4 regions of the Streptomyces sp. NPDC004327 genome follow, and region 4 is predicted to be linked to each of the others. Evidence: riboswitches for the same ligand, from Rfam matches in the RefSeq annotation. Region 4 holds a riboswitch; each other region holds the start of a gene.
The links. A riboswitch is a leader RNA that binds a small molecule or an ion and turns the genes downstream of it on or off. The one in region 4 is predicted to bind cyclic di-AMP.
Positions count from the first base shown of each region.

Region 1: linked by a shared signal. The riboswitch ahead of ACFYU9_RS17800 (peptidoglycan DD-metalloendopeptidase family protein) and the one ahead of ACFYU9_RS33750 (transglycosylase family protein) in region 4 are both predicted to bind cyclic di-AMP.
Region 2: linked by a shared signal. The riboswitch ahead of ACFYU9_RS00370 (transglycosylase SLT domain-containing protein) and the one ahead of ACFYU9_RS33750 (transglycosylase family protein) in region 4 are both predicted to bind cyclic di-AMP.
Region 3: linked by a shared signal. The riboswitch ahead of ACFYU9_RS23800 (M23 family metallopeptidase) and the one ahead of ACFYU9_RS33750 (transglycosylase family protein) in region 4 are both predicted to bind cyclic di-AMP.

Region 1 covers NZ_JBIAME010000005.1:25,904-33,495, forward strand. The annotation lists gene ACFYU9_RS17785 (STM4012 family radical SAM protein) at 1-142, shown strand, start outside; gene ACFYU9_RS17790 (STM4011 family radical SAM protein) at 166-1,026, shown strand; gene ACFYU9_RS17795 (SGNH/GDSL hydrolase family protein) at 1,043-1,837, opposite strand; gene ACFYU9_RS17800 (peptidoglycan DD-metalloendopeptidase family protein) at 2,013-2,984, opposite strand; cyclic di-AMP (ydaO/yuaA leader) riboswitch at 2,989-3,154, opposite strand; gene ACFYU9_RS17805 (tyrosine-protein phosphatase) at 3,531-4,328, shown strand; gene ACFYU9_RS17810 (DUF6126 family protein) at 4,347-4,496, opposite strand; gene ACFYU9_RS17815 (helix-turn-helix domain-containing protein) at 4,515-5,114, opposite strand; gene ACFYU9_RS17820 (aspartate aminotransferase family protein) at 5,202-6,587, opposite strand; gene hpnH (adenosyl-hopene transferase HpnH) at 6,584-7,592, opposite strand, start outside.
Region 2 covers NZ_JBIAME010000001.1:84,518-92,109, forward strand. The annotation lists gene ACFYU9_RS00365 (aminotransferase class I/II-fold pyridoxal phosphate-dependent enzyme) at 1-2,391, opposite strand, end outside; cyclic di-AMP (ydaO/yuaA leader) riboswitch at 2,717-2,907, shown strand; gene ACFYU9_RS00370 (transglycosylase SLT domain-containing protein) at 2,912-3,724, shown strand; gene thpR (RNA 2',3'-cyclic phosphodiesterase) at 3,805-4,404, shown strand; gene ACFYU9_RS00380 (cytochrome P450) at 4,536-5,834, shown strand; gene ACFYU9_RS00385 (ABC transporter ATP-binding protein) at 5,948-7,592, shown strand, end outside.
Region 3 covers NZ_JBIAME010000006.1:643,620-651,211, forward strand. The annotation lists gene ACFYU9_RS23780 (hypothetical protein) at 1-300, shown strand, start outside; gene ACFYU9_RS23785 (PLP-dependent cysteine synthase family protein) at 400-1,443, shown strand; gene ACFYU9_RS23790 (MFS transporter) at 1,440-2,693, shown strand; gene ACFYU9_RS23795 (PP2C family protein-serine/threonine phosphatase) at 2,760-3,980, shown strand; cyclic di-AMP (ydaO/yuaA leader) riboswitch at 4,192-4,338, shown strand; gene ACFYU9_RS23800 (M23 family metallopeptidase) at 4,350-5,435, shown strand; gene ACFYU9_RS23805 (aldo/keto reductase) at 5,560-6,507, shown strand; gene ACFYU9_RS23810 (PrsW family intramembrane metalloprotease) at 6,673-7,592, opposite strand, start outside.
Region 4 covers NZ_JBIAME010000012.1:83,435-91,026, reverse strand. The annotation lists gene ACFYU9_RS33770 (globin domain-containing protein) at 1-647, opposite strand, end outside; gene ACFYU9_RS33765 (alpha/beta fold hydrolase) at 775-1,620, opposite strand; gene ACFYU9_RS33760 (cytochrome P450) at 1,706-2,998, shown strand; gene ACFYU9_RS33755 (transglycosylase family protein) at 3,113-4,123, shown strand; cyclic di-AMP (ydaO/yuaA leader) riboswitch at 4,382-4,555, shown strand; gene ACFYU9_RS33750 (transglycosylase family protein) at 4,559-5,263, shown strand; gene eno (phosphopyruvate hydratase) at 5,514-6,800, shown strand; gene ACFYU9_RS33740 (septum formation initiator family protein) at 6,918-7,388, shown strand; gene ACFYU9_RS33735 (DUF501 domain-containing protein) at 7,420-7,592, shown strand, end outside.

The sequences.
Region 1 (7,592 bases), on a different contig from region 4:
GCAGCGCGGCTGGCTGGACACCGACGCCCCGGCCGGGCTGCTGCGGCTCTCGCCCGAGGGCCTGGCGCACTCGGACGGGCTCGGACCCGAGCTGTTCTCGCCGGCGGTCAGCGCGGCGATGGCCGCGTACGAGACGAAGTAGCGGAGGCCCGGATGCCCGACGCCATGGATCTGACCCTGCTCTACCGGGGACCGCTCGCCTCCTGCGACTACGACTGCCCGTACTGCCCGTTCGCCAAGCGGCGCGACAGCCCGGAGCGGCTGCGGGCCGACCGGGCGGCCCTGGAGCGCTTCGCCGGCTGGGCCGCCGGGCAGACCGGGGACCGGCTGCGGATCCTGTTCACCCCGTGGGGCGAGGGCCTGGTGCGGTCCTGGTACCGGCGGACGATCGTCGAGCTGTCCCGGCTGCCGCACGTGGAGCGGGTGGCGATCCAGACCAATCTGAGCTGCCGCACCGAGTGGCTGGCCGAGGCCGACCCGCGGACCGTGGCCCTGTGGTGCACCTACCACCCCGGGCAGACGCCGTACGAGCGCTTCCTCGGCAAGTGCCGGGAGCTCGCCGCGCGCGGCATCCGCTTCAGCGTCGGCGTCGTCGGGCTGCCCGAGCACCTCGGACACGCCCGCCGGCTGCGCGCCGAGCTACCGGCCGAGGTCTATCTGTGGGTGAACGCGGCCGAGGGCCACACCTACACCGACGCGGAGGCCGCCGGCTGGACGGCGCTCGACCCGCTCTTCCCGTACAGCCGCCATCCGCACCGCTCGGCCGGGCTGCCCTGCCGCACGGGCGAGTCGGTGGTCTCGGTGGACGGCGACGGGACGGTGCGCCGCTGCCACTTCGTGCGCGCCGAGCTCGGCAACCTCTACGACGGTTCGTACCGCGCCGCGCTGCGCCCCCGGGCCTGCCCGCTGGCGCAGTGCGACTGCCACATCGGCTACGTGCACCTGGAGACGCTGCCGCTGTACGACGTGTTCGCCGGGGGCGTCCTGGAACGCGTCCCGGCGGACACACCGCGGCCGGTCTCCTGAAGAGACGTCAGAGACGTCAGAGCGGCATCAGGTCGGGGCGCTTGGCCTCGACGTGGTCGCCGGAGCTCTCGCCGCGCAGCCGGCGCCCGATCCACGGGACCAGGTGCTCCTTGGCCCAGTGGATGTCGTCCTTGGTGACCTCCAGGGCACCGCGCGGCGGCTGCGGCGGCCACGGCTGCTCCGGGTCGGCCGGCACCGGCAGGCCGAGGACCTGGGCGGCGCGCAGCGCGACCCGGGTGTGGCCCTCGGGCGAGAGGTGCAGCCGGTCGCCGTCCCAGGCACGGCGGTCCTGGACGGACTTCAGCGACCACAGGTCGAGCACCGGGCAGCCGTAGCGGTCGGCGATCGCCCGCACGTGCCCGTTGTACGTGGCGATCTTGCCGCGCAGGTGCTTGAGGAGCGCCACTTCCTTGGTGTCGAAGCCGGTCGTCACCATGACGGTGCCGACGGCGGAGGTCAGGTCGGCGACGGCGCGCTCGAAACGCTCGGCGACGTCGTCGGGGTCGGTCCCGGGGCGGATGATGTCGTTGCCCCCGGCGCAGAAGGTCACCAGGTCCGGGGCGAGTTCCTTCGCCCGCGGCACCTGTTCCGTGACGATCTGGTCGAGAAGGCGCCCCCGTACGGCCAGATTGGCGTAGCGGAAGGCGTCGTGCTCAGGCAGCTGGTCGGCGAGCAGGACCGCGAATCGGTCCGCCCAGCCGACGAAATTCCCGTCGGGCCCGGGGTCTCCCACGCCCTCGGTGAAGCTGTCACCGATCGCCGCGTACGACCCGAATGCGTTCTTGTCTCGTGATCTCGAATCGTCTGCCACGGGACCACATCTTTCCCTTACGCGTGTGACCTACGCGACCGTAAGGAGGGGTTGACGGCGGGTGACATATGCCACGAGGTAAAGATCACGTCAAGCAGGAATAAGCGGGGCCATCGGTGATGGCCCCGCTTATGGTCCGTCAGACGCTCCAGAAGCGTCCGAAGCGGCAGACGCGTCAGATCGCGACGCCGTGCTGGCGAAGGGCGGCCAGCGGGTCGATGTCGGAGCCGTAGTCCGGCCCGGTGCGCATCTCGAAGTGCAGGTGCGGGCCGGTGACGTTGCCGGTGGCGCCGGAGAGGCCGATCACCTGGCCGGCGGTGACGGTCTGGCCGGCGCTGACGGAGATCGAGGAGAGGTGGCCGTACTGCGAGAAGGTGCCGTCGGCGTGCTGGATGACGATCTGGTTGCCGTAGGCGCCGCCCCAGCCGGCGGAGTAGACGGTGCCGGGGCCGACCGCGTGGACGGCCGTGCCGGTGTCGGCGATGAAGTCGACGCCGGTGTGGTAGCCGGAGGACCACATCGCGCCCGGCGTCTTGTACGCGGTGGAGATGCCACCGCTGACGGGGACGACCCAGCCGGTGGAGGAGGTCGTGCCGGTCGACGCGGAGGACGACGAGGCCGAGGAGGAGGAAGCGGCGGACGAGGAGGAGGCGGGGGCCGCGGCCGGCTTCGCCGTGCGCTCGGCACTGCGCGAGGCGCGCTGCCCGTCGGCGGAGGACTGCGGGGCGGCGGTCGTCGCCGGGTGGGCCTTGGCGTGGTTCCTGCCGCCGAGGACCAGCTTCATGCCGGGCAGGATCAGCGAGGGGTTCTCGCCGACGACCTGGCGGTTGTCGCGGTAGAGCTGGTGCCAGCCGCCGGCCAGGTGGTGCTCGGAGGCGATCTTCGACAGGTAGTCGCCGCGCACCACGGTGTACGACGCGGGGGCGGCGGACGCGGCGGCCGGGGCCTGGGCGGGGGTGACGGCGGCGGGGGCCGCGGCGGCGACGGCCCGCTGGGGGGCCGCGGCCGGGGCGGCCTGCTCGGCGGCGTGGGCGCCGGTCGCGCCGATCAGCGGGAGCGCGACGACGGCGCCACCCGTGCCGGCGGCGACGAACCCGCGGGTGATCGGGTTGGCCTTGGTACGGCGGTGCTTACCCTTCGCGGGCATGGCGAATTCCTCTCCGTCGCCTGCGAGGTGAGCTGTCGGGTTCGGACTGGAGATGTCCGGCCGCGCCTTCGCGCGGCTTCACCCCGAGCCGTCCTTCGAGCGTGATGCGTCGAGGGATCGGCAAAGTACCTGGGTCCCCCGCTCCTGCCTGACACGGGTGGGTGCGGATTCCGGGCGGCGGCAGGATTCGGCGGTCCGTCCGGATTGAGCGCGACGCTAGACGAGCCGGGTCGACGCGAACAAGCCATGGATTTCCGGCCACTCTTGATCACGTGAAATCCGGCCGGAATTCCGGTCACCCTGCGTCGATGACGGGCCTTCGATTTCCCTTTCCCCAAAGGAATTCGAAAAAGACGATCAGCCACGGTCCGTCACGTTTATGACGCTGCTCACGCCCCGATTCCCATCTCCCCTGCAACCAGGGCGCGTTATCACCAAACCCACAATACGGACAGATCGACCATTCCCACCCCGAGGGGGTGTGCCACTGGCATCCGACCCTGGATGATTGCCCGAGGAACCGATCTCGAGAGACCAGGAGCAACCGTGACGCAAGCGACCACCGAGCCCGAGCTCGCCGGCGTACGCAACTTCCGTGACCTGGGCGGCCTGCCGACCACGGACGGCCGGGCGGTGCGCCCCGGACAGCTGTTCCGCAGCGGCCACCTGGCACACGCCACCGAGGAGGACGCCGCGTTCCTCGCCACCCTGTCGCTGCACACGGTCTTCGACTTCCGCAACGACGCGGACCGGCGGATCGAGGGACCGGACGTGGACCTTCCGGGGACACGGAACGTGAACATCCCCCTCAGCGACCCGGCCGACGGCAAGGAGTTCTGGAACCTGGTGCGCACCGGCGACGTGGAGCAGCTGCGCGGGCTCCTGGCCGACGGCAAGGCGGCGGCCCGGATGTCCGGTTCGTACCGGAAGATGATCGTGGAGAAGACGGCCGAGCACAGCCGGGTCCTGCACGCGATGGCCGAGGACAGCGTCCCGGTCCTGATGCACTGCGCCGCCGGGAAGGACCGGGCCGGCCTGGCGATCGCGATATCGCTGCTGGCGCTCGGGGTCGAGCGCGGGGCGATCGAGGAGGACTACCTGAAGTCCAACGCCCCGCACCGCCGCTACAAGGTGCAGCGCAGCTCCACCGCCCCGGACGCGATGTCGCCGGAGGTGATGGAGCTGCTCGCGCCGCTGTTCGACGCGCGGGCGGAGTATCTGCGGGCCGCCTTCGAGGCGATCGAGACGACCTGGGGCTCGGTCGACGCCTATCTCGCCGAGGGCCTGAAGCTGGCCCCCGAGACCCGGGAGCGGCTGCGCGAGCGGATGCTCACGGAGGCGTAGCCCCGGCGCGGGCCGCCGCTACTTCGCGCCCATCGCGAAGAGCAGGTAGAGGAAGGCGGCGAAGAGGTGACCGGCGACCAGATAGGCGAAGAGCCGGAGCACCAGGCCCTTGGGGAACTTGCCCTCACCGCGCTCCTCGCCGGTGACCGGTACGGACTTCTCGGACATGTCTTTCCTTTCTGGACCTCAGCGGCGGTGCGGGGTCCCGTCGCCGAGGCACAGCTCGGCGGCGGGGCTCTGCATCAGGGTGTGGACGAAGAGCAGCTCGGCCCCGGCCTGGGTGGCGGCACCGATCCGGTGCGGGGTGAGCGAGTCGAAATGGGCGCTGTCCCCGGGATCGAGGACGTGCACCGTCTCGCCGAGCGCGAGCCGCACCCGGCCCTCCAGGACGTGGATCCACTCCTCGCCCGGGTGGACCCGCACGATGTCGGCGCGGGTGGCGTAGGGGACGTGGACCCGCAGGCACTGCAGGGCGCGTCCGGCGCCCCCGGCCTGGCGGTAGATCCAGCCGTCGGCCTCGACCGGATCGGAGCGTCCGGCCCGGACCACCGGGTCACGCTCCGGCGGCGCCTCGCCGAGCAGCTCGGAGACCGTCGTACCGTAGATACGTGCGAGCGCGAGCAGCATCGGCAGCGAGGGCTGCCGGTTGCCCGTCTCGAGCCGCGACAGATGGGCCGGCGAGAGCCCGGCGCGCTGGGCGGCCGCCTCCAGGGTGAGCCCGCGCCTGCGGCGCAGGTCGCGCAGCCGTGGGGCGACGTCGGGTACGACGTCGGTGACGTGGTCCATGCGTCCATTGCGCCAGGCTTGTGCCTCTGAGGCAACTTTCTTGCCTCAGAGGCAAAACCCGCGCACCGAAGCCGCCGGAAGAACGCGTCAGCGCTGCGCGACGGCCTGCTTGACCAGCGTCTTTCCGAAGTCCCACAGGAGTCCGCCGCCGCCGTGGGCGTCGTCCATCACCGCGGTGAAGGCGGTCACGAAGCGGTCGACGTCCGCCTCGTCGATGATCAGCGGCGGGATGAGCTTGATGACCTCCAGGTGGTCTCCGGACACCTGGGTCAGGATGTGGTGGCGCTGGAGCAGCGGCACCACGACCATCTGGGCGAAGAGGCCCTTGCGGGCCGCCTGGAGCATGGTCCAGCGGCTGCGAAGGCCCAGCGACGACGGCCGGCCGAACTCGATGCCGATCATCAGGCCGCGGCCGCGGACCTCCTTGAGCAGCTCGTAGCGCGGTACGAGCGCGCGCAGCCGGGAGGCGAGCAGCTCGCCCGTCCGGCGCGCGCGGGCGACGGTGTCCTCGCTCTCCATGACCGAGAGCACGGCGAGGCCGGCGGCCATGGCCTGCGCGTTGGAGCCGAAGCTGGCCGAGTGGACCAGGACCCGGTCCATCGAGGAGTAGACCTTCTTGAAGATCCAGTCCTTGCCGAGGGTGGCGCCGACCGGCACATAGCCGCCGGAGAGCGCCTTGGCGACGCAGACCAGGTCGGGCTCGACACCGTCCTCGTGCTGGTAGGCATAGAAGTCGCCGGTCCGGCCGAGGCCGGTCTGCACCTCGTCGGCGATCAGGAGCGCGCCGTGCCGGTGGAGCAGCTCCTGGGCGGCCCGCAGGAAGCCTGGCGGGCTCTGGTGGACGCCCTTGCCCTGGACGGGCTCGACGACGAAGCCGGCCACGTCGCCCTTGCGCAGCTCCCGCTCCAGGGCGTCGAGGTCGCCGAGCCCGATCTCCGTGTCGGGCAGCAGCGGCGCGAAGCCGTCCCGGAAGCCCTTCTCCCCGTTGACGGAGAGGGAGCCGGTGGTGAGGCCGTGGAAGGCGTGCGCGCAGTAGACGATCCTGGGCCGCCCGGTGGCGTACCGGGCGAACTTCAGGGCGGTCTCGACGGCCTCGGTGCCGCTGTTGCCGAAGAAGACCCGGTCGAGGTGCGGGCTGTGGGCGAGCAGCCGCTCGGCGAGGAGCCCGGGCAGCGGCGGGCAGTCGAAGCGGGTGAGGTCGGCGAGCTCGGCGTCGAGGACGTCGTGCAGCGCCTTGCGGACGACCGGGTGGTGCCGGCCGAGCCCCATGACCCCGAAGCCGGCGAGCATGTCGAGGTAGTCGTTGCCCTCGGCGTCCCAGAAGTGCGCGCCCTCGGCCCGTACGTAGGTCCGGTCGAATCCGATGGTGTGGAGCATGCGCGGGAGCTGGTGGTTGAGGTGGCGGGCGTGCAGCTCGTAGCGCTCGCCGCCGCGCTCGGCCAGCAGCGCCCGCAGGTCGAACTCGCCGGTCATGACGTGGAGTTCCCGTTGACGGTCTCGCGGACCGCGCGCAGCGACTCCTTGAGGGAGCCCATGGTGGCGAGGACGGCGGTGGGCTCGTAACCGCAGTGCGCCATGCAGTTGGCGCAGCGCGGGTCCCGGCCGCGGCCGTACTTGTCCCAGTCGGTCTCCTCGATGAGTTCGCGGTACGTGGGGACGTAGCCGTCGCTCATCAGGTAGCAGGGGCGCTGCCACCCGAAGAGGGAGTAGTTGGGGATCGCCCACGCGGTGCAGGGGAAGTCGGCCTTGCCTTCCAGGAAGTCCAGGAAGAGCGGCGAGTGGTTCAGCCGCCAGCGGCGCCGGTTTCCGCCCGCGAACGCCTTCCGGAAGAGTTCCCTGGTCTGTTCGACGCCGAGGAAGTGCTCCTGGTCGGGGGCCTTTTCGTAGGCGTAGGCGGGCGAGATCATCATCTCGTCCACCTGGAGGTCGTCATTGAGGAAGTTGAGCACCTCGATGACGGTCTGCGGGGTGTCGGTGTTGAAGAAGGTCGAATTGGTGGTGACCCGGAATCCGCGCCGCTTGGCCTCCTTGATGGCCGCGACCGCCTCGTCGAACACGCCCTCCTTGGCGACGGATTCGTCGTGCCGCTCGCGCAGCCCGTCGATGTGCACGGCGAAGGCGAAGTACGGGGAGGGGGTGAACTCGTCGAGCTTCTTGCGCAGCAGCATCGCGTTGGTGCACAGGAAGACGTACTTCCTCTTGGCCACCAACTGGCGCACGATCTCGTCGATCTGAGGGTGCATCAGGGGTTCGCCGCCGGCGATGGACACCATCGGAGCGCCGGACTCCAGGACGGCGCCGACCGCCTGGGCGACCGGCATGCGCTGCTTGAGGACGCCCGCCGGGTGCTGGATCTTGCCGCAGCCCTCGCACTTGAGGTTGCAGGCGAACAGCGGCTCGAGCTCGACGATCAGCGGGAACTTGTCACGCTTGCGGAGCTTCTGTTCGAAGAGATAGGTCCCGACCCGGATGGACTGA
Region 2 (7,592 bases), on a different contig from region 4:
GGCGTCGTGGAAGCGGGAGAAGTCCGGCAGCGGCGGGTGGTCGTGGGCCAGCGAGTCGACCTTGAGGTCGAACGCCTGCCGCTGCTCCGGCGCCAACTGCTCGATCCCGTCCTCCAGTTCCTCCGCGATGCCGATCAGGGCCCGCAGCAGGTGCGCGACGGCGCTGCGGGTCGTCCCGATGTTCGTCATCGCGAGGACCGTGTTGCGGGTGGTCTTGTTGACCTGGATGCCCCAGCGGTCCATCAGGTGCCGGTGCTTGAAGGTGTCGCCGTCGATGCCGGTCGCCGAGATCTCGATGGTCAGCCGGCACGGGTCGAGGACGAACTCGTCCGTCTGCCAGGCCCGTTCCATCGCCACCGGCCCGATGGACAGCGGGTCGGCGTGGCCCGACGGCCGGTACGCGTCCGGGATCAGGTCGCTGCTCGCGAGGACCCGGAAGTACTTGGACAGCAGCGGGTGGCCGGCGATCCGGTCGCGCAGGGTCATCGCGAGCTCGACCTGCCGCAGGACCAGCTCGAAGCCCTCCAGCTCGACCTGGCGCCGGCCGATGTCGAGCGAGGCGAGGATCTGGTAGTTGGGCGAGGTCGAGGTGTGCGTCATGTACGCCTCGTGGAACGCCTCCTCGCTGCGCCGGCTGAAGTCGTCGTCGTAGATGTGGATCATCGAGCCCTGGCGCAGCGAGGTCAGCGTCTTGTGCGTCGAGTGCGTGGCGTAGGCGCGGATCCTGACCCGGTCCGGGTCGGGGAGCAGCCGCTCGTGCACCAGCTCCTCGTCGGTCATGCCCTGGATCCGCTCGCGGTGCGCCTCGTACTCCGCGCGGTACTCCGCCGTGCCGAAGCGCTCGGCGAGCGCGGCCGCGGACGCCATCGCGGTCCGCTGCCGGTACACCGGGTGGAAGCGGGCGAAGGCGAACCAGGCCTCGTCCCACAGGAACACCAGGTCGGGCTTGATCGCCAGGCACTCGGTCATCACCCGCTGGACGTCGTAGACGACGCCGTCGAAGGTGCAGTTGGTGAGCGAGATGAGCCGGACCTTGTCGAGCCGGCCCTCGCGCCGGTACGTGAGCAGCGTGCGCTTGATGTCGGCCAGCGGGATCGCGCCGTACATGGCGTACGCGTCGAGCGAGTAGCTGTCGAGGTAGGCGACGTGGGATCCGGCCATCACCTGCGCGTAGTGGTGCGATTTGTGGCAGTTGCGGTCGACCAGGACCACGTCGCCCGGCGCCACCAGCGACTGCGTGACGATCTTGTTGGCGGTGGAGGTGCCGTTGGTGACGAAGTACGTCCGCCGCGAGCCGAAGGCGCGCGCGGCCAGGTCCTGCGCCTCCTTGATCGGGCCGTGCGGCTCCAGGAGCGAGTCGAGGCCGCCGGAGGTCGCCGAGGTCTCGGCGAGGAAGAGGTTCAGCCCGTAGAAGTTGGCCATGTCGTGGATCCACGGCGAGTGGACCACCGAGTTGCCGCGGGAGACCGGCAGCGCGTGGAAGACGCCGGCCGGCTTGCGCGCGTACTGCAGCAGGGCCGAGTAGAACGGCGTCCGGTAGCGCTTGCCGATCCCGCGCAGGATCGTCAGGTGCAGGTCGAGGACGTCCTCCTGCTGGAGGAAGACCGAGTCGAAGTCGCGCCCGATCTCGGTGGCCAGCTGCTCGACCGAGGCCTGCTCGACCAGATAGAGGTCGAGTTCGGGCCGCTCGTGCCGCACCGCCGTCGCCAGCGTCCTCGCCCGCTCCGCCGCCGTGAAGAAGTCGATGTCCGGGACGTCGAGCGCGGGCACCAGGTCGTCGAGCAGCGACAGGTCGAGCGCGGACCGGCCGCGGAGGTCGGGCCGGACGACGACCGCCTGGATCCACGGGTTGACCAGGACCGCGACCATGGCGTCGACGAAGCTCGGCACCGCGACGATGTCGTAGACGAAGGGGTCCTCCCGGCGGCGCAGCGCGCGCAGGTCCCGGGCGATCCGGGCCTGCTCGGCCTCGGAGAGGTCGGCCACCACCAGCACGTCGAACCGGGGCCGGGTGTCGACGGCGGCCTCCGCCTCCACCGCGTCGGCGGCCGGCGCCTCGGTCCCCGAGACCGCCGTCACCGACAGCGGCACGTCGCCGATCAGGCTGCGTCCGATCCGCTCCGCCTCCCGGCTGAGCTCCAGGTACGAGTCGGGCACCGCGAGCGCGCGCAGCTTCGCCGCCGCCTGCCGGCCGGGACGGCTCAGGTAATACGTGAGCACGTCGGCGTCCGCGAGGCCGCGCTCCAGGGCCGCCTGCCCCTCGCTCTGCTCGACGGGGTCGAGGTTCGGCATCGCCAGATGGCGCGCGCTGTCCGCGATCGACCACCAGAGGTCGGTGAGCAGCTGCGAAACGCTGTTGTAGGCGGAGACGGCGGGCTTCGAGGGGTCCATGAGGGCGATGCTAGGTGGGGGTGCATTATCCCGCAAACCGGACGATATTCCCGCATTCTCTTCAAATGACGAAATGCGGATGAGGTGCCCTATGAGGGCATTTGGCGGATAAGGCGGACCAGGGGTGGGGAGGGTGATTCGGGTCACGGCCCGCCCGGCCCGCCCGATGCTGGTGCGGCGTCAAGTCCGTACTCCCGGAAAAGGATTGGCGAATCGGCCCCGGTCAAGCGGAATGATCCTTTTGTGTTTCCGTGAAAGGTCATTTTCGGTTCGCCAATTCCGTCTTGTATTCGCCGTTTGTTTTCGCATACGGTCACGCCGCAACCGGACGGAAACGCCGAATCCTGCCACCGCCCGGAAACCGCACTCACCACACTCGTCCGGCAGGAGCGGGGGACCCAGGTTTGCCGCCGGTCCCGGGATTCCGGGGCGGCTAGGGGTGAAGCCGTGCTGCGCACGGCCGGGCATCTCCTGCCCGAACCCGACAGCTCACCTCGCAGGCGGAGGAGAGGAATTCGCCATGCGTGGACACGGTAAGCACCGACGTACCCAGCGCACCCCGCTCGCCCGCGGTCTCGCCCTCGCCGGGATCACCGGCAGCGCCGCTCTCGCCCTGCCGCTGGCCGGGGCCACCGGCGCCGTGGCGGCCGTGCCGCAGGCGGCACACACCGTCGCAGTCGAAAAGGCCGTGACCCAGCCGGCCGTAATCAAGGCCGTTCAGGCGGGCCCGGTCCGCTATTCCGTGATCGCCGGGGACTCGCTTTCCGCTATCGCCCGGAAGTACTCCGTCAAGGGCGGCTGGCAGAAGATCTACCAGGACAACCGCCGGGCCATCGGCCAGGACCCCCGGCTCATCCGGCCCGGTCTGACGATCACCGTCGACCCCACGTCCGCGAAGGCCCCGACGGCTCCGCGCTTCACCGGCACCGGCGCGAGCGCCACGGGCACCGTGGTCCAGGCCGCCGCCCCGGCCGCCGCCAAGGCCGCGACGACCGCCTCGACGGGCACGTACGCGAACAACCTCGACGGATGGATCCGCCAGGCCCTCGACGTCATGTCCCGCAACGGCATCCCCGGCAGCTACGACGGCATCTACCGCAACGTCATGCGCGAGTCCTCGGGCAACCCGCAGGCCATCAACAACTGGGACTCCAACGCCGTCGCCGGCACCCCGTCCAAGGGCCTGCTCCAGGTGATCGACCCCACCTTCCAGGCCTACCACGTGGCCGGCACCGCCAACGACCCCTACGACCCGGTCGCCAACATCGCCGCGGCCTGCAACTACGCCGCCGCCAAGTACGGCTCCATCGACAACGTCTTCGGCGCGTACTGAGCCTGCGTCCGAGGACGCCACCGCGTACCGCCCGGCCCCCGAATGGACCGGGCGGTACGAAAAGAGGTACGAAGGCCTGCGTGAAGGATCAACCTCAGGAGCACGCGAACCCCCGGGAGGCGACCGTCCGGGTGTTCATCGCCCTGGCACCGCCCGACGAGGCCAAGGACGAGCTGGCGCGCGAGCTGCGGCCCGCGTACGAGGCGTACCCGGCCCTGAGGCAGAACCGCATCGAGGACTGGCACATCACGCTGGCCTTCCTCGGCGAGCTCCCCGTCGCCGCCGTCCCGCCGCTGCGGCCGCCGCTCGCGGAGCTCGCCGCCGCCCGCCGGCCGCTGGACCTCGCCCTGCGCGGCGGCGGGCACTTCGACGGGCGCGTGCTGTGGAGCGGCATCGCCGGCGACCTCGACGGGCTGCACCGCCTCGCCGCGGACGTCCGCGCCGTCGTGAAGGCGCGCGGCATCCCCTTCGAGGACCGGCCGCTGCGCCCGCACCTCACCCTCGCCCGGGCCCGCCGCGGTGACACGGCCTCGGTGGCCGAGGTCGCCGCCGCTCTCGCCGGCTTCGCCGGCCGGCCCTGGCGGACCGAGCGCCTGCACCTGGTCGGCAGCAACTTCGGACGCGGCCCCGGGCCGATCCGCTACCGCGACATCGAGTCCTGGCCCCTCGGCGGTCCCTAGGGCCTGTCCGGCGGCCGGGCGACCGGGTCGCGCCGGGGCCGAAAACGACGGGTGTCGCCCCGCGCGGCCGCTCTCCTACAGTGCGTGATGCACCGGTCCCGCCGAACGGCCCGCCGAATCAGGAGCAGCCCGTGGTCGTCCCCCAGCGCGAAGAGTCCCGCGACGTGCCCGAGCTGGACGCCGCCGCCGTCGAACGATGGCGGACCGGCGGCGGACTCCTGATCGACCTCTTCGCGCAGGCCCGCGACACACACGGCCCGGTCGCCGCCGTACGGCTCGGGGACCGGCCCACCGTGGTGGTGAGCGGCGCCGAGGCGGTACGGCAGGTGCTCGCCGTGCGCCCGGACGTCTACGTGAAGCGCTCGCACCGCGCCCGGGTGCTCGTCGGCGACGGCGTGCTCTCCGCGACCGGCGAGGCCTGGCAGCGCCAGCGCCGCATGCTCCAGGCCCAGTTCACCGGGCGCGGGATGCGCCGCTACGAGCAGCGGATCGCCGCCGCGGCGCGGACCACCGCGGCACGCTGGGACGCGTACGCCCGCACGGGCGAGCTCTTCGACCTCGGCGAGGAGATGCGGCGCTTCGCCCTGGACACCGTCTGGCGCTCGCTCACCGGACACGCCCTCGACGACGCGACCGACCGCGAACTGGCCGCCGTCCCACAGGTGGTGGCCGCGCTGCCGAGCCTGCCCGCCGACGGCGCGAGTGCCCAGCGGGCCGTCGCCGCCGAGCTGGCCAGGATCGACGCGGTGGCGCACCGCGCCGTCGCCGCCGCCCGCGACGGCGGCCCGGGCCCCGAGGGGCCGGGCCTGCTGCGCGTCCTCGTCGAGGCGGCGGACACCCACCCCGAGTACACCGACCGGCTGATCCGCGACGAACTCGTCACGCTGCTGCTCGCCGGCCACGAGACCACCGCCACCACCCTCACCTGGCTGCATCTGCTCCTCGACCGCCACCCCGGGGAACGGGCACGGGCGCTCGCCGCCGGACCCGAGGGCTCACCCGAACGGCAGCGGGCGATCGCCGCGCTCGTCCACGAGACGCTGCGCCTCTATCCGTCCGCGTGGATCCTGCCGCGCTGGGCGGCCGCGGACGACGTGCTCGACGGGTACGCGGTGGCGGCCGGCACCGACATCGTCGTCTGCCCCTACCTCACCCACCGCGACCCGGAACTCTGGGACGATCCCGAGGAGTTCGCCCCGTCCCGGTTCACCGTGCCGGGCCGGCGCCCCGCCCACCCGGGCGGCTACTTCCCGTTCGGCGTCGGCCCGCGCGCCTGCCTGGGCGCGCAGTTCGCCCTCCGCGAGACCGTCGCGCTCCTCGAACTCCTGCTCCCGGCGCACGCCCCGCGCTTCCGGTCGGTCCCCGAACGCGCCGCCTATGGCATCACCGTACGGCCCGACGGCCCCACCCCTGCCGTCCTGGCTGGTTAGCGACCCTCCCGCAGGCCGCGGCGGACCGCCGGGCGAAAAACGCGTGGACCGCGCGGGCGGCGTCGCGGGAGACTGCGGACCCTCTCCAGTCGGTCCGACAAAGCAGGGTTGTGATGGGATTGTCTGAATCGAGCGGCAGTACGCCGGGCAAAGGCGCGGTACTGCTCGCCCTCCGCCACTACGGACGCGAGCTGGCCCGGCTCCGTCGCATGACCGTGCCCGCGATGCTGCTCCCGCCGCTCGGCAACATCGGCATCAGCTACCTCGCGCCGCTGATCGTCGCCAAACTCGTCGCCCGGATCGCCGACGGCGGCACCGGCGGCGCGGGCTGGACCGGCGCCATGCTGCCGTACGTCCTCGGCATCGCCGGCGTGCTGCTGTTCTCCGAGGCCCTGTGGCGCGTCGGACTGCACTTCCTGAACCGCGTCGACGCGCTCGGCATCGAGCACCTCACCGTCGTCGGAATGGACGAACTCCTCGCCAAGGACGCCACGTTCTTCCACGACAACTTCGCCGGCTCGCTGACCAAGCGGGTCATCGGTTTCGGCAAGTGCTTCGAGGAGTTCGTCGACACCCTCACCTTCAACGTGCTCGGCAGCTTCGTGCCGCTCGGCTTCGCCTGCGTGGTGCTGTGGACGTACGAACCCCTGCTCGTCGTCGGCCTGTTGGCGATGATCGCCGTCACCGCCCTCGGCGTGACCCCGCTGATCCGCCGCCGCCAGGCCCTGGTCGCCACGCGCGAGGCGGCCATCGCCCGGGTGTCCGGCCATGTCGCCGACAGCCTGGGGAACATGGACACGGTACGGGCCTTCGCCGCCGAGCGGCGCGAGGCCGCCGAGAACCGCTCCCGCCTCGCCGAGGCGCGCCGGGCCACGCTGCGCTCCTGGGACTACGGCAACCTGCGCGTCGACACGCTCGTGGCACCCATGTCCGTGCTCACCAACGTCATCGGCCTGGTCCTCGCCCTCGCCCTCGGCGCCGCCGACCACGGCGTGGAGGCGGTCGTCGTCGCCTTCACCTACTACGGCAACGCGACCCGCATCATGTTCGAGTTCAACCAGATCTACCGCCGTCTGGAGAGCTCCATGACGGAGGCGGCGCAGTTCACCGAACTGCTCCTGGAGCCGCCGGCCGTGACCGACCCGGAGACGCCCGAGCCGCTGCGCTCGCGCGCCGGCGACGTCCGCTTCGAGAAGGTGGGCTTCACCCACGGCGGCGGCAAGCCGCTCTTCGAGGGCCTCGACCTGGACGTCCCCGCCGGCACCAGGATCGGCCTGGTCGGCCGGTCCGGCGGCGGCAAGACCACGCTCACCCGGCTGCTCCTGCGCATGAACGACGTCGACGCCGGCCGGATCCTCGTCGCCGGCCAGGACATCAGCCGGATGACCCAGTCCGACCTGCGCGGCCTCATCGCGTACGTGCCGCAGGAACCGGCCATGTTCCACCGCAGCCTGCGGGAGAACATCGCCTTCGCCCGGCCGGGCGCCACCGACGCCGAGATCCGGCGGGCGGCCGAGGCGGCACACGTCACGGAGTTCGCGGACGCGCTGCCGGACGGCTTCGACACCATGGTGGGGGAGCGCGGCGTGAAGCTCTCCGGCGGCCAGCGCCAGCGGGTCGCACTCGCCCGGGCCATCCTGCGCGACGCGCCGATCCTGCTGCTCGACGAGGCCACCAGCGCCCTGGACTCGGAGAGCGAGATCCTCGTCCAGGACGCGCTGTGGCGGCTCATGGAGGGCCGTACCGCGCTCGTCGTGG
Region 3 (7,592 bases), on a different contig from region 4:
TGCCACGGCGCCCACGGCCACGCCCTGCCCCTCGCCGCCGACACCGCCGGCACCAGCGTCGAAGCGCCCCTGCCCGCGCACGGCTGCGAGCGGCCCGGTGAGGGCTGGTCGTTCGACGCGCACCTGCCCGCGCAGGTCACGGGGACACAGCTGTCCGCGCCGAGCGCCGGCGGCGCCGTCCTCGTCCCGCACGACGAGGTGTTCCCCGCGCACCCGCGGGCGCGCTGCGTCCGCGACAGAGCGGGCCCCGGCCCCGAGCCCGGCAGCCTGCTCGTCACCCTCGGAGTGAACCGGAACTGAGCCGGGTCCCGTACGCGCCCCGCGTACCCGCACCCGACCTCGGCTCCTTCCGCATGCCCCCATGCGGGCATGCGCCCACTCCAAGGGACGCGAACCCCCATGACACTCCCTGCCAACCCCGCCAACCTGTTCTCCGTCGCCGAGCAGACCGTCGGCAACACCCCGGTGCTGTGGACGGACGACGGCTACTGGGCCAAGCTCGAAGGCTTCAACTTCGGCGGCATCAAGGACCGCGCCGCGCTCTACATGGTCGAGCAGGCCCGCCGCCGCGGCGAGCTGCGGCCCGGCGCCCCGATCGTCGAGTCCACCTCCGGCACCCTGGGCCTCGGCCTGGCGCTCGCCGGGATCCTGCACGGCCACCCGGTGCACGTCGTCACCGACCCCGGCCTGGAGCCGATCGTCGAGCGGATGCTCGTCGCGCACGGCGCCCAGGTGCACGTCGTGCCCGAGCCGTCCCCGGCCGGCGGCTGGCAGCAGGCCCGGATGGACCGGGTCGCCGAGCTGCTCCTCGCGCTCCCCGGGGCCTGGTGGCCGAACCAGTACGGGAACCCCGACAACCAGCGGGCGTACGGCGCACTCGCCACCGAACTGTCCGAACAGCTGGACCGGATCGACGTGCTGGTCTGCGCGGTCGGCACCGGCGGCCACTCCGCCGGCATCTCCCGCGCGCTGCGCGCCACCAGCAGCCCCGCGCTGGAACTCGTCGGCGTCGACTCGGTGAACTCCACCGTCTTCGGCCTGCCGGCCGGACCGCGCCTGATGCGCGGCCTCGGCTCCTCGATCCACCCGGCCAACGTCGACCACGCCGCCTTCGACGAGGTCCACTGGGTGGCCCCGGCGGAATCGGTGCGGGCGGCCCGCCGGCTCGCCGCCCGGCAGTTCGCGACGGGCGGCTGGAGCGTCGGCGCGGTCGCGCTGGTCGCCGGCTGGCTGGCCCGCACCCGGCCGCGCGGCACCCGGATCGCGGCCGTCTTCCCCGACGGGCCGCAGCGCTACTTCGACACGGTCTTCAACGACGAGTACTGCGCGGCGCACGGGCTGCTCGACGGCCCCGTGCGGGAGGAGCCGGCGGCGTACGCGGAGGGCGAGCCGGTCACCGGCTGGACCCGCCGTCAGCTGACCCGCGAGGAGCCGGTCCGTTGAGCGCGACGACGGTGCCCGCCCGGGGCGGGATCTGGAAGCAGAGCCGGAGCTTCGACCCGGCCGTGCGGCTGCTCTTCCTCAACCAGCTCACCATCAACCTCGGCTTCTACATGCTGATGCCGTACCTGGCGGCCCATCTGGCCGACGGCCTCGGCATGGCGGCCTGGGCGGTCGGTCTCGTGCTCGGCGCGCGCAACCTGTCGCAGCAGGGCATGTTCCTGGTCGGCGGCGCGCTCGCCGACCGGCTCGGCTTCAAGCCGCTGATCGTCGCCGGCTGCGCGCTGCGGACGGCCGGCTTCGGGGCGCTCGCGTTCGCGCAGTCGCTGCCCTGGCTGATCGCCGCGTCGCTGGCGACGGGCCTGGCGGGCGCGCTGTTCAACCCGGCGGTGCGGGCCTATGTCGCGGCGGAGGCGGGGGAGCGGCGCGTGGAGGCGTTCGCGCTGTTCAACGCCTACTACCAGGCGGGCATCCTGTTCGGGCCGCTCGTCGGGGTGGCGCTGACCGGGGTGTCGTTCCGGCTGACGTGCGTGGTGGCCGCGGTGCTGTTCGCCGGGCTCACCGTCGTCCAGCTGCGGCATCTGCCCGTACGGCGCAAGGCGGCCGAGGAGGCCGCCTCGTCGGAGGGGGCGGCGCAGGGGCAGTTCCGGTCGGCGCTGGCCAACCGCACCTTCTGGCTGTTCTCGCTGGCCATGACCGGCTCGTACGTGCTGTCCTTCCAGGTCTATCTGGCGCTGCCGCTCGCGGCCGACGGGACGGCGGCGACCACGGCCCTGTTCGTGGTGTCGGCGCTGGTCGCGCTGGCCGGGCAGCTGCGGATCACCGCCTGGTGCAAGGCGCGGCTCAGCCGCGAGCGGTGCCTGGTGCTCGGGCTCGGGCTGATGGGGGCGGCGTTCCTGGTGCCGGCGGCGCTCGGTCGCTCGCTGCCGGCGCTCCTCGCGTGCGCGGCGGTCCTGGCGGTGGCGAACGCGGTGCTCTACCCGTACGAGATGGACACGGTCGTCGCGCTGTCCCGGGGGCGCTGGGTGGCCACCCACTACGGGCTCTACAACACCGTCTGCGGGATCGGCATCACGCTCGGGAACCTGGGCACGGGCGCCCTGCTCGACGTGACCGGCTGGTCGGCGGCGCCCTGGCTGGTGCTCTGCGCGGTCGGCCTCGGGTGCGCGGCGGCCATGGCGGCGCTCGCGCGCGGCGGGCGGCTCGCCGTACGCCAACCGGCCGAGGAGGAGTCGCCGAGCCGGGCCGGCTGACCGCACCCTGGGGAGGGCGCGGGTACGTCCGCGGCCCGGACCCGGGACCAGGGAGCGGAGCACAGCGTGGCGCGAGCGGCGGTGCGGCGCGGGCCGGGGGACGACACCCCCGGCCCCGACCCCGGCCCGTACCGGGGCGCCCGCACGTTCATCCGCGCGCTGCCGCCCCTGCTGATCGTGGGCGGGGTGCTCTACGACCTGGCGACCCCGCCCACCTTCACGGCGGCGCCGCTGTTCTCGGCGGCGCCGCTGATCGCCGCGCCGTTCTTCTCGACCCTGATCACGCTGCTCACCGGCGTCGCCGCGGTGCTCGCCAGCATCGGCCTGCACTTCTACAACGGGACCGTGGACGAGATCCCCTCGCTCACGGAGACGCTGACCGTGGTGACGGTCGCGGCGCTCGGTCTGCTGATCAACCGGGTGGTGCGGCGCAGCGGCGAACGGCTCGCCTCGGCGCGGGAGATCGCGGAGACCGCGCAGCGGGCGGTGCTTCCTGCGCCCGCCGGGCGGATCGGCGGGCTGCGGATCGCGGCCCGGTACGAGGCGGCGCGCGCGGACGCCTTCATCGGCGGCGACCTGTTCGCCGTGCAGGACACCCCGCACGGGGTCCGGCTCGTGGTCGGCGACGTGCGGGGCAAGGGGCTGGAGGCCGTGGAGGCGGTCACGGTCCTCATCGGCGCCTTCCGGGAGGCGGCCGAGCAGGAGGCGAGCCTGGAGGGCGTGGCGGCGCGGCTCGACCGGGCGCTGGCACGGGAGGCCACGCGGCGGGAGGGCCTGGACGCCGTCGAGGGGTTCACGACGGCGGTGCTCGCCGAGTTCCCGGGCGGTCACGGAGGTGTCGTACGGGTGGTGAACCGCGGGCATCCCGAGCCGCTGCTGCTGTACGAGGACGGGGGCGTGGCGCTGCTGCGGCCGAGCGAGGCGGCGCTGCCGCTGGGGATGGGCGACCTGGCGGCGTGGCCGGACCGGGTGGACGAGACGCCGTTCCCGGCGGGCGCGACCCTGCTGTTCTACACGGACGGCCTGTCGGAGGCGCGGGACGCGGGCGGTGTCTTCTACGACCCGGCGGTGCGGCTCGTGGGGCGGCTCTTCCCGGGGCCGGAGGAGCTGCTGGACGCGCTGGTGGCGGACGTGCGCCGGCACACGGGCGGGGACTCCACGGACGACATGGCGCTGCTCGCGGTGAGCCGGCCGGCGGTGGGGCGGCCGGAGTCGCGGCGGACGATGCCGGTGGTGCCGCCGGAAGGCCCGCCGATTGTCCCGCCTGGCGATCCCGAGGGCTCATGACGGGGTGTAGTCGATGGATCTCCCTCCGATAACAATTGACGGAATGTCAGACTCCTCTTGTGACCTGAGCTTTTTCTGAAGGGGTCTCAACTCGGGCGATTCCCTCTCAATTCAGTGAATGATCAAGAGGAACAGCTTGGAATCGAGTGCCCGTGTCTATTAACGTTCGATAACGCAGCGCGGTCGTCCCAGCCGTCGCAAGAGGCGGCACCGTGCGCACGCGCCGAATCCCGCAAGGGAACCGGGGAACCACCACTTGGGGTGAATCGGGCCCCGCCGCACCCGTGCGGCACGCCCGTAGGAGACCTTCCTGCTCCGAACCCGTCAGCTAACCCGGTAGGCGAGAAGGAAGGAAAGGAGAGCGCCTCCGTGGCCTCCAACACCCCCGCTCCGCATACCCCCTTCGCCTCCTACGACGCCCCTGGCGCGGGTGGCACGGACGGGGCGGCCGAGGAGTGGAACCCCACCGAGGACTCCCTGCGGGCCCAGAGCCGTTCCGGCGGGCGCCACCGCGTGGTCAAGCAGCGCTCCAACTTCGCCCGCTCCTCCACCGTCCTCGGCGTCGGTGTCATCGCCGCCGTCGGCGCCGGCGGCCTCGCCTCCGCGCAGGCCAAGCCGCCCGTCTCGATCGCCCTGCCCGACCTGCCGGACGTCCACCTGCCCGACGCGAGCGAACTCCCCGGCGTCGGCGCGCTGATCGGCCACGACGACAACGGCGACAATGCCGACACCGCGGGCAACGGCAACACCCAGCCGCTCACCGCCGTCACCTACACCGCCGGCGAGGGCGACACCGCCGGCGCCGAGCAGACGAAGACGGCCGCCGACGCCGGCGAGGCCCTGCGCGCCCGCATCCTCCAGCAGGCCGAGCAGCAGCAGGCCGTCGCCGACGCCGCCGAGAAGGCGAAGGCGGAGAAGGCCGCCGCCGAGAAGGCGGCCGCGGAGGCCGCCGCCAAGGCCACCGCCGCGGAGAAGGCCGCCGCCGAGGCGAAGAAGAAGGCCGAGGCGGAGGCCGCGGCGAAGGCCGAGGCCGAGCGCCTGGCCAAGCTCGCCGCCAGCTTCTCGCTGCCGACCTCCTCGTACACGATCACCTCGACCTACGGCGAGGCCGGCTCGATGTGGTCCTCCGGCTACCACACCGGCCTGGACTTCGCCGCGCCCACCGGCACCCCGGTCAAGGCCGTCCACAGCGGCACCGTGAAGTCGGCCGGCTGGTCCGGCTCCTACGGCTACCGGATCGTCCTGGAGCTCGAGGACGGCACCGAGGTCTGGTACTGCCACCTCTCCTCGATGACGGTCTCCGTCGGCCAGTCCGTCGGCACCGCCGACACCATCGGCCGCGTCGGCGCCACCGGCAACGTCACCGGCCCCCACCTCCACCTGGAGGTCCACACGGGGTCGGGCGACCGCGTGGACCCGGGCGCCTGGCTGCGCTCGAAGGGCCTCAGCTACTGACCTCCCGCGGCGCCCGCCTCCGGCCACCGGCCGGGGGCGGGCGCCGGCGTGTTCGGCCGGCGCCTCGCCGTGACGGGCCCGGGCGGCCGGAATAGGCCCGGTGGCGTGGAGGGTTGATCAATCCATGACTTCTCTTCGCCGACTGGGCGACTCCGACCTGCACGTCTTCCCGCTCGCCCTCGGTGGCAACGTCTTCGGCTGGAGCGCCGACGAGGCGCAGTCCTTCGCCGTCCTCGACGCCTACGCCGCCGCGGGCGGCAATTTCGTCGACACCGCCGACGTCTACTCGGAGTGGGCCGAGGGCCACGAGGGCGGCGAGTCCGAGACCGTCATCGGCCGCTGGCTCGCCTCCCGCGGCAACCGCTCCGACGTCCTCGTCGCCACCAAGGTCGGCGCCCACTCCCGCTACAAGGGCCTGAGCGCCCCGACGATCAAGGCCGGCGCGGAGGAGTCGCTGCGCCGCCTCGGCACCGACTACATCGACCTCTACTACACGCACTTCGACGACGAGTCCGTGCCCGTCGAGGAGATCGTCACCGCCCTCGACCAGCTGGTGAAGGACGGCAAGGTGCGCGCCGTCGCCGCCTCCAACATCTCCCCCGAGCGGCTGCGCGCCTCCCTCGACTTCGCCGAGGCCGAGGGCCTCGCCCGCTATGTCGCCCTCCAGCCGCACTACAACCTGGTCTCCCGGGAGACCTACGAGGGCCCGCTCATGGACACCGTGGCGCAGGCCGGCCTCGCGGCCGTGCCGTACTTCGGGCTCGCGGCCGGCTTCCTCACCGGCAAGTACCGACCCGGCAGGACCGTCGACAGCGTCCGCGCCCCGCGGGTCGCCGAGCTCGTCGAATCCGAGCGCGGCGGGCGGGTGCTCGCCGCCCTGGACGCCGTCGCCGAGGCCCATGACGCCGAGGTCGCCTCCGTCGCCCTCGCCTGGCTGGCCGCCCGCCCGACCGTCGTCGCCCCGATCGCCTCGGCGCGCACGGTCGAGCAGCTCCCGGCGCTGCTCGCGTCCACCGAGCTGAAGCTGACGGAGGCCGAGCTGGCCGCCCTCACGGAGGCGTCGGCGCTGTAGGGGCGTCTTGCCGATCAGGCCGGATCGGGGTCGGACAGACCTCAGGAGCCGAGTGCCGAGCCCGAGCGCCGAGTGCCGGGCGGAGCAGTCGGGGCCGGGGTCGCCGGCCCTGGGCCCAGGGCCGGGGTCGCCGGCCGGCCCGAGGCGGCCGGGGGAGCGGGTGCTCTAGCTGCGGTACGGGTTGTAGCCGCCGTAGTCCAGGTACTGCGGCGGCGCCCACACCCGGCCCGTCGCCCGTGCCGCGTACGACAGCGCGGGCGAGGCGACCGCCCGGCGCTGCCACAGGTGGTGCAGCAGCTCCTGCTCGCGGGCCGCGAAGTCCGGCACGGCCTGGCCGCGCCGGGCCCGGTGCCGCAGGAAGGCCAGCGTCGTCGCGAACGCCTCGTACTCGCCGACGGCCTGCGCGGCCGGCTTGCCGTGGCTGCGGGCGGCGAAGTTGCGGGCCATCGAGCGGGCCCGCATGGAGGAGAGCGCGAGCGGTTCGTCGGGGGCGAGCCAGCCGGCCGAGGCATAGGCCGGCAGCTCGCCGGATATCGTGCGCAGCTCCTTCTGCCGGCTCCATATCGCGAGCCAGGTCAGCAGGGCGAAGACCGGCACCATGAACATCCCGTAGACCAGCACGAACGCCAGCGGGTGGAAGCTCGCCGAGCCGTTCCACAGCGCGTGCATGCCCATCGCGAGGAGCAGACCGGCCAGCGGCAGCAGCACCAGGCGGATCCGGCGGGCCCGGGCGGCGGCCGGGACCAGGGCGGCGAAGCCGAGGCCGAGCCCGGTGAGCGAGGTGAAGAGCGGGTGCGCGAACGGGGACATGATGACGCGGACGAAGAACGTGCCCACGGTGACCGAGCCGACCCCTCCGGAGCCGAACTCCTGGTCCTCGCCGAACGCGTTGCCCAGATAGAGGATGTTCTCGGTGAAGGCGAAGCCGGTGGCGGTGAACCCGGCGTAGACGAGGCCGTCGACCGGGCCCGTGAAGTCCTTGCGGCGGAAGAGGAAGAGCAGCAGCACGGCGGCGCCCTTCGCCGTCTCCTCCACGACGGGCGCGACGGCCGTCGCGCCGAGCTTGTCGGCCGAGCCGGGGTCGG
Region 4 (7,592 bases):
AGCCGCTCGGTGAGCGCGGTGCTCATCAGACCGCCCTCGACGCGGCTGACGTGCAGCTCGACCGTGCCGTCGGCGCGCGGCGCGTTGGCCAGCGAGTAGGTGCGCCAGACCCGGGCGACGTGCAGGGTGCTGACGCTCACGTACTGCCCGGGGAGATAGGGGTAGGGCCGGCGCGGCCGCAGGGTGATCAGCGTCAGGTCGTCCCCGTACCGCTCGTGCCCGACCACGTCCGCGTCCCACCAGGCGGGCTGCCCTTCGCGCACCGACTCCTCGGCGCCCGCCCGCATCGCCTCGGCGACGACCGCGTACGCCTCCGCCCACGCCTTCTCCGCCTCGATCGTCCAGGCCGCGCCCGCCGTGTGCGCGAACGCGGCGAGCAGGCTGGTGCCGACCGCAGCGTAGAGCGCCGGCGTGGCCAGGAACTTGCGGTGGTCGCGGCCCAGCCGGCCCAGATACCCCGTCAGGTCCGGGTCCTCCAGATGGGTCACCACATGGGTGAGCGCGGCGAACAGCCGGTCGCGCTGGGGGCGCAGGTTCTCGGGGAACAGCGCGCGCATGCCCGGGTTGTGCCAGAAGAGGTGCGAGTAGAAGAAGGCGACGGCGTGCTCCGCGCGTCTCTCGACGACCGCGAACGTGCTTCGGAGCAACGGGGGCAACTGGGCATCCACGCCCGTGAATCTAGGCGACGCGGTCCTTCGCATGGGCGACCTTCGACGAGTCGGCCACGCGGGGACCGCGCATGTGCCTCATGCCTTCGTGCTCATGCCCGCAGCCTCACGCCTCGGCGGTGAGGAAGGCGACGAGGGCCGGGGCCAGGACCTGCGGGGCGATGGTGTGCTCCTCGCCCGGGAAGACCCGGAGCGTGTAGTTGTCGCCCGACTCCGCCAGCTCGCGCGCGCCGGCCAGCATGTGCGGCGCGCCGGCGTCGCCGCTGCCGACGAGGACGGGCACGGTGACCGACGCCCAGCGGGCGAGGGGCAGCGGGCGGCCGGACATGGACTCGCCCATGACCGTGCCGTCGTAGGGCAGGGTGTGGGCGACGGCCTCCATGCCCGACCAGAAGGGCGCCTGGCGCATGCCCGCGACCATCTCCTCGGGCATGCCGACGGCGGCCGTCATGAAGTAGGCGGCCGCGTCCCCGGGAGCTCCCTTCGCGATCAGCTCCTTCAGGTGCGCCACGTAGTCGTCGGGCAGCGGCGGGCGGCTGTCGTCCGTGACGAACGGCGGCTCGTAGAGCGCGAGCCGGGAGACGGCGCTGCCGCGGGCCGTGGCCTCCAGGGCGAGGACCGCGCCGGACGACATGCCGAACAGCATCGCCGAGCCGCCGGCCGGGCCCTGGATCAGCGCGTCCAGGTCCTCGACCTCGCGCTGCACCTCGTACCCGGCGAGACCGGAGACGTCGCCGCTGTCGCCGCGGCCCCGGCGGTCGTAGGTGATCACGGTGACGTGCTCGGCGAGCAGCGCGGCCAGCTCGGCGGACGCGGCGCGGGTCATGAAGGCGCCGCCGACGAGGACGACGGTGGGGCCGGCGCCGGAGCCGTGCCGCTCGAAGGCGATGACGGTGCCGTCGGCGGAGGTCACCGTGTCGAAGCCCGTGGACTCGGTCGTGGACGTGGTCATGGCAGATCCCTTACCCCTCGACTGCGATCTTGCCGAAGACCCTACGGGTTGGGTCTGACAATCCCCGGCCTTGTACCGTCGGAGGGTGAGCGCCACCCCCTCCGTACCCCCCGTCCCGCCGCCGGCCCCCGAGCTCTTCACCTGGGAGTTCGCCACCGATCCGTACCCGGCGTACGCCTGGCTGCGCGAGCACGCGCCCGTGCACAAGGCCACGCTGCCGAGCGGGGTCGAGGCGTGGTTGGTGACGCGGTACGCGGACGCGCGCCAGGCGCTGGCGGACCAGCGGCTCTCGAAGAACCCGGCGCACCACGACGAGCCGGCGCACGCCAAGGGCAAGACGGGGATCCCGGGCGAGCGCAAGGCCGAGCTGATGACGCACCTGCTCAACATCGACCCGCCGGACCACACCCGGCTGCGCCGGCTGGTGTCGAAGGCGTTCACGCCGCGCCGGGTCGCGGAGTTCGCGCCGCGGGTGCAGGAGCTGACCGACCGGCTCATCGACGACATCATCGCGAAACAGCACGGAGAGAAGGGGAGCGCGGACCTCATCCACGAGTTCGCGTTCCCGCTGCCGATCTACGCGATCTGCGACATGCTCGGCGTGCCCCGCGAGGACCAGGACGACTTCCGCGACTGGGCCGGGATGATGATCCGGCACGGCGGCGGGCCGCGCGGCGGCGTGGCGCGGTCGGTGAAGAAGATGCGCGGCTATCTGGCCGAGCTCATCCACCGCAAGCGCGAGGAGCCGGGCGACGACCTGATCTCCGGGCTGATCAAGGCGTCCGACCACGGCGAGCACCTCACCGAGAACGAGGCCGCCGCGATGGCCTTCATCCTTCTCTTCGCGGGCTTCGAGACGACGGTCAACCTGATCGGGAACGGGGTCTACGCCCTGCTGCGCAACCCCGGGCAGCGCGCACGGCTCCAGGAGTCGATCGCGGCGGGCGAGACGGGCCTGCTGGAGACCGGGATCGAGGAGCTGCTGCGGTACGACGGGCCGGTCGAGCTGGCCACCTGGAGGTTCGCCACCGAGGCGCTGACCATCGGCGGGCAGGAGATCCCGGCCGGCGACCCGGTCCTGGTGGTCCTCGCGGCCGCGGACCGCGACCCGGCGCGGTTCGACGAGCCGGACACTCTCGATCTGGCGCGCCGCGACAACCAGCACCTGGGCTACGGGCACGGCATCCACTACTGCCTCGGGGCTCCGCTGGCGCGCCTGGAGGGGCAGACGGCGCTGGCGACGCTCCTGACTCGCCTGCCGGACCTGCGACTTGGGGCCGATCCGGCGGAACTCCGGTGGCGCGGCGGGCTCATCATGCGTGGCCTGCGCACGCTTCCGGTGGAGTTCAGCGCTTCCCACAAAGCCGCGCGAAACTGACGGAGCGTCAATAATGTGATGTTCGCGTGATCTCCGCTGCATCGACTTGTGACGTGCGTTCGAATGCCGCTACGTTCACCCGCAGTCTCAGCAGTCACGCGAAAGGCACTCCGCATGCGCTCCGGGAACGGACGTCACCGCAGACCCCGCCAGGCCCCCGCGATCGTCGTCGCCGCGGGAGTCACCGGCTCGGCCATGGCGCTGCCGCTGCTCGCCACCGGCTCCGCCTCCGCCGCCGACGCGCCCACCTGGGACCGGGTCGCCGAGTGCGAGTCGGGCGGCGCCTGGAGCGCCAACTTCGGCAACGGGCTCTACGGGGGCCTCCAGTTCACCCAGGACAGCTGGGAGCGGCACGGCGGCCTCGCCTACGCGCCCAGCGCCGACCTCGCCAGCCGCGCCCAGCAGATCGCGATCGCCGACAAGGCCCTCGCCGCCGGCGACACCCAGTGGGCCACCTGCGCGCCCATCGCCGGCCTGACGAACGACGGCAGGAAGCCCGCCGTCGACCCGGGACCGGGTGGAGCGCCCAAGCAGTCCACGACCCCCGTCCACGAGTCGAACCGCACGGAGGGGCTGCCCACCGAGTCGGGCACGAAGGCCACCGAGCCGCCGGCCTCCCCGTCGGCCCCGGCCTCCCCGTCGACCTCGTCCCCCTCGAACTCGGCCACGCCGACGACCCCGGCGACGACCCCGGCGACTCCCGGCGCGCCCACCACTCCCGCCACGCCCGACACCTCCGTAACGCCGGAAACACCCGATACGTCCACCTCGCCCGCTTCGGGCAAGGGCAAGCACCGCGGTGACGCCGCGACAGACGAAGCGGGCAACACGGACACCGCGCGCGAATCCGGGCGCCACGCCGCTCCGGCCGACGGGGCGACCGGTGACGCCGCCACCGGCAAGGTGGACGAGTCGGACAAGGCGGGCAACGGGGACGAATACACCGTCAAGCCGGGTGACAGCCTGTCGGACATTGCACAGCAGAACGCCCTGCCCGGCGGCTGGACCGCGCTCTACGACGCCAACAAGAAGACGGTCGGCACCGACCCGAACCTCATCCTGCCTGGTCAGAGCCTTGAGTTGGACCTCGGGACGCCGGCGGCCCAGGCTCCGCCTGAGGGGTAATTAGCTCCTGAATGTCCGTTTATGCGCAAGTGAGACATGAGTCTCTCTTGCCGAACGGCGGTATTGCGTCCGCACACTTTGCTGAAGTCGCCCCTCACCTGCGCAAACGTCACCTGACGGAGTGCAAGTAGGGGCGATTTTTCCGGGTTGATGGGCTTTGAACTTCCCCCGGACGTGTGTCTACGGTCGTGACCGCTCGCCACCGCGGGCCCCGCCGACCGGTACGCCGAATCCTGCCGCCGGACGCCGGGAACAGTCGTCGCGCAAGCGCCGAAGGCAGGAGCGGGGGACCCAAGGTAAGTGCCGGCCCCGGCCGTTGAGACAGACGGCCGACGACCGGCTTGGGGTGAAGCCGCGTGCAAGGACACGCGGCCGGGCAACTCACTCGCCCGAACCCGACAGCTCACCTCGCAGGCGTCGGTGAGGAGAACTTCCATGCTGCTTTCCGGCAAGGGCAAACACCGCCGCCCCTCCAAGGCCACCCGCGTCGTCACGCTCGCCGGTGTCGCCGGCGTCGCCGTCGCCGCCCCGCTGATGACCGCGGGCACCGCCTCGGCCGCCACCGCCTCCGAGTGGGACGCCGTCGCCCAGTGCGAGTCCGGCGGCAACTGGTCCATCAACACGGGCAACGGCTTCTACGGCGGCCTGCAGTTCACCAACTCCACCTGGGCCGCGTACGGCGGCACCGCCTACGCCTCCCGCGCCGACCTGGCCTCCAAGTCGCAGCAGATCTCCGTCGCCGAGAAGGTCCTCGCGGGTCAGGGCAAGGGCGCCTGGCCGAGCTGTGGCGTGGGCCTGTCCGGCGCCTCCTACGACGGCGGCTCCGCCGAGGTCTCCACCCCGAAGCCGGCCGCGCCGAAGACCGCCGCCCCGGCCCCCAAGCGCGTCGCCGAGCAGCCGACCACCCGCAGCGAGAAGCGCACCGCGCCGAAGCCCGCGGCCAAGACCGTCACCACCCCGACCGGCAAGAAGGTCAAGAAGGGCGACGGCGAGTACAAGGTCGTGGCCGGCGACACGCTGAGCAAGATCGCCCAGGCGCACCACGTCAAGGGCGGCTGGCAGAAGCTGTTCCAGCTGAACAAGGACATCGTCCAGGACGCCGACCTGATCTACCCGGGCCAGCAGCTCCACCTCAAGTGAGCATGACGGCTGTCCCCCCGCGGTGAACGAGAGACCGGCCCGGAGCACTACGCCCCGGGCCGGTCTCGTCGCCGTTTCGTACTAATCGGTAACCAGGTCTTTCGTCCTCTTGTGCATGCCCTTGGGTCCTTTTTCGTCCCAGGGGGCGGGCGCCCGGCTGGCCGGAGCCCCCGAGCCGGTTAGGCTCTTGTCGCAAGGCGAACGAGACCTTGCCGCATGCGTCACAACCAGCGTCACATCCCAGAAGGAGATGCTCGTGCCGTCCATCGACGTCGTCGTAGCCCGGGAAATCCTGGACTCCCGAGGCAACCCCACCGTCGAGGTCGAGGTCGGCCTCGACGACGGCAGCACCGGCCGTGCTGCCGTTCCCTCCGGTGCCTCCACTGGTGCGTTCGAGGCCATTGAGCTCCGCGACGGGGACCCCAACCGTTACCTCGGCAAGGGCGTCGAGAAGGCCGTCCTCGCCGTCATCGAGCAGATCGGCCCGGAGCTCGTCGGCTACGACGCCACCGAGCAGCGCCTGATCGACCAGGCGATGTTCGACCTGGACGCCACCGAGAACAAGGGCTCGCTCGGCGCCAACGCCATCCTCGGCGTCTCGCTCGCCGTCGCGCACGCCGCCTCCGAGGCCTCCGACCTCCCGCTCTTCCGCTACCTGGGCGGCCCGAACGCGCACCTGCTGCCCGTTCCGATGATGAACATCCTGAACGGCGGCTCGCACGCCGACTCCAACGTGGACATCCAGGAGTTCATGATCGCCCCGATCGGCGCGGAGTCCTTCTCCGAGGCCCTGCGCTGGGGCGCCGAGGTCTACCACACCCTCAAGAAGGTCCTGCACGCCAAGGGCCTGTCCACCGGCCTGGGCGACGAGGGCGGCTTCGCCCCGAACCTGGAGTCCAACCGCGCCGCGCTCGACCTCATCGTCGAGGCCATCAAGCAGGCCGGCTACACCCCGGGCAAGGACATCGCGCTCGCGCTCGACGTCGCCGCGTCCGAGTTCTACAAGGACGGCAAGTACCAGTTCGAGGGCCAGTCCCGCTCGGCCGCCGAGATGACCGAGTACTACGAGGAGCTCGTCGCCTCGTACCCGCTCGTCTCCATCGAGGACCCGCTGTTCGAGGACGACTGGGCCGGCTGGAAGGTCGTCACCGACCGCCTCGGCGCCAAGGTCCAGATCGTCGGCGACGACCTCTTCGTCACCAACCCGGAGCGCCTCGCCCGCGGCATCGAGGAGGGCAGCGCCAACGCCCTCCTGGTCAAGGTCAACCAGATCGGCTCGCTGACCGAGACCCTCGACGCCGTCGAGATGGCCCAGCGCAACGGCTTCAAGTGCATGATGTCGCACCGCTCCGGCGAGACCGAGGACGTCACCATCGCCGACCTCGCCGTCGCCGTGAACTGCGGTCAGATCAAGACCGGCGCCCCGGCCCGCTCGGACCGCGTCGCCAAGTACAACCAGCTGCTGCGCATCGAGGAGATCCTCGACGACGCCGCGGTCTACGCCGGCCGCAGCGCCTTCCCGCGCTTCAAGGGCTGAGCGACAAGGGCTGACCTGCCCTGACGCTGTAGTTACGGACGTCCCCGCACTCGGTCCCGTACCGTGTGCGGGGACGCACGTTTGCACCGGACACGCGACACAGGGGAGCCGCAGGACATGGCCGTGAAGGACCGGGACCGGTTCTCGACCGCGACCCGGATCAGGCTGCTCGGCGAGCAGACCGCCGCCCGTGTCTACCGCTCCCAGACCCGCCGCCAGGCCCGCCGCTCCCGGCTCACCGGCCGCGCGGCCTTCCTCGCGCTCGTCGTCTGCTCGCTCGTGGTGGCGCTCGCCTACCCGATGCGGCAGTACGTCTCCCAGCAGGGCGAGATCGCCGACCAGGAACGCAAGGCCGCCGACGCGGCGAAGCGGGTCGAGGAACTGCGCGACGAGAAGGCCCGCCTCCAGGACCCGGCCTACGTCCGCCGGCTCGCCCGCGAGCACCTGCACTACGTGCTGCCCGGCGAGACCGGCTTCACCGTGAACGACCCCGACGCGCGGACCCGGCCGCGCACCGACCAGGGCGGCACCGACCGCCCCTGGTACGACAACCTGTGGGACGGCGTCGACAGCGCCGACCGACGCTGACCCACCCGAACCACCGACGAGCAAGGCAGACATGGAAACGCCCCCTCCGCAGACCGCACGCACCGAGCCCACCGACGCCGACGTCGCCGCGTTCGAGGCCCAGCTCGGCCGGCCGCCGCGCGGCCTGCGCGCCATCGCGCACCGCTGCCCGTGCGGCAACCCGGACGTCGTCGAGACCGCGCCCCGGCTGCCCGACGGCACGCC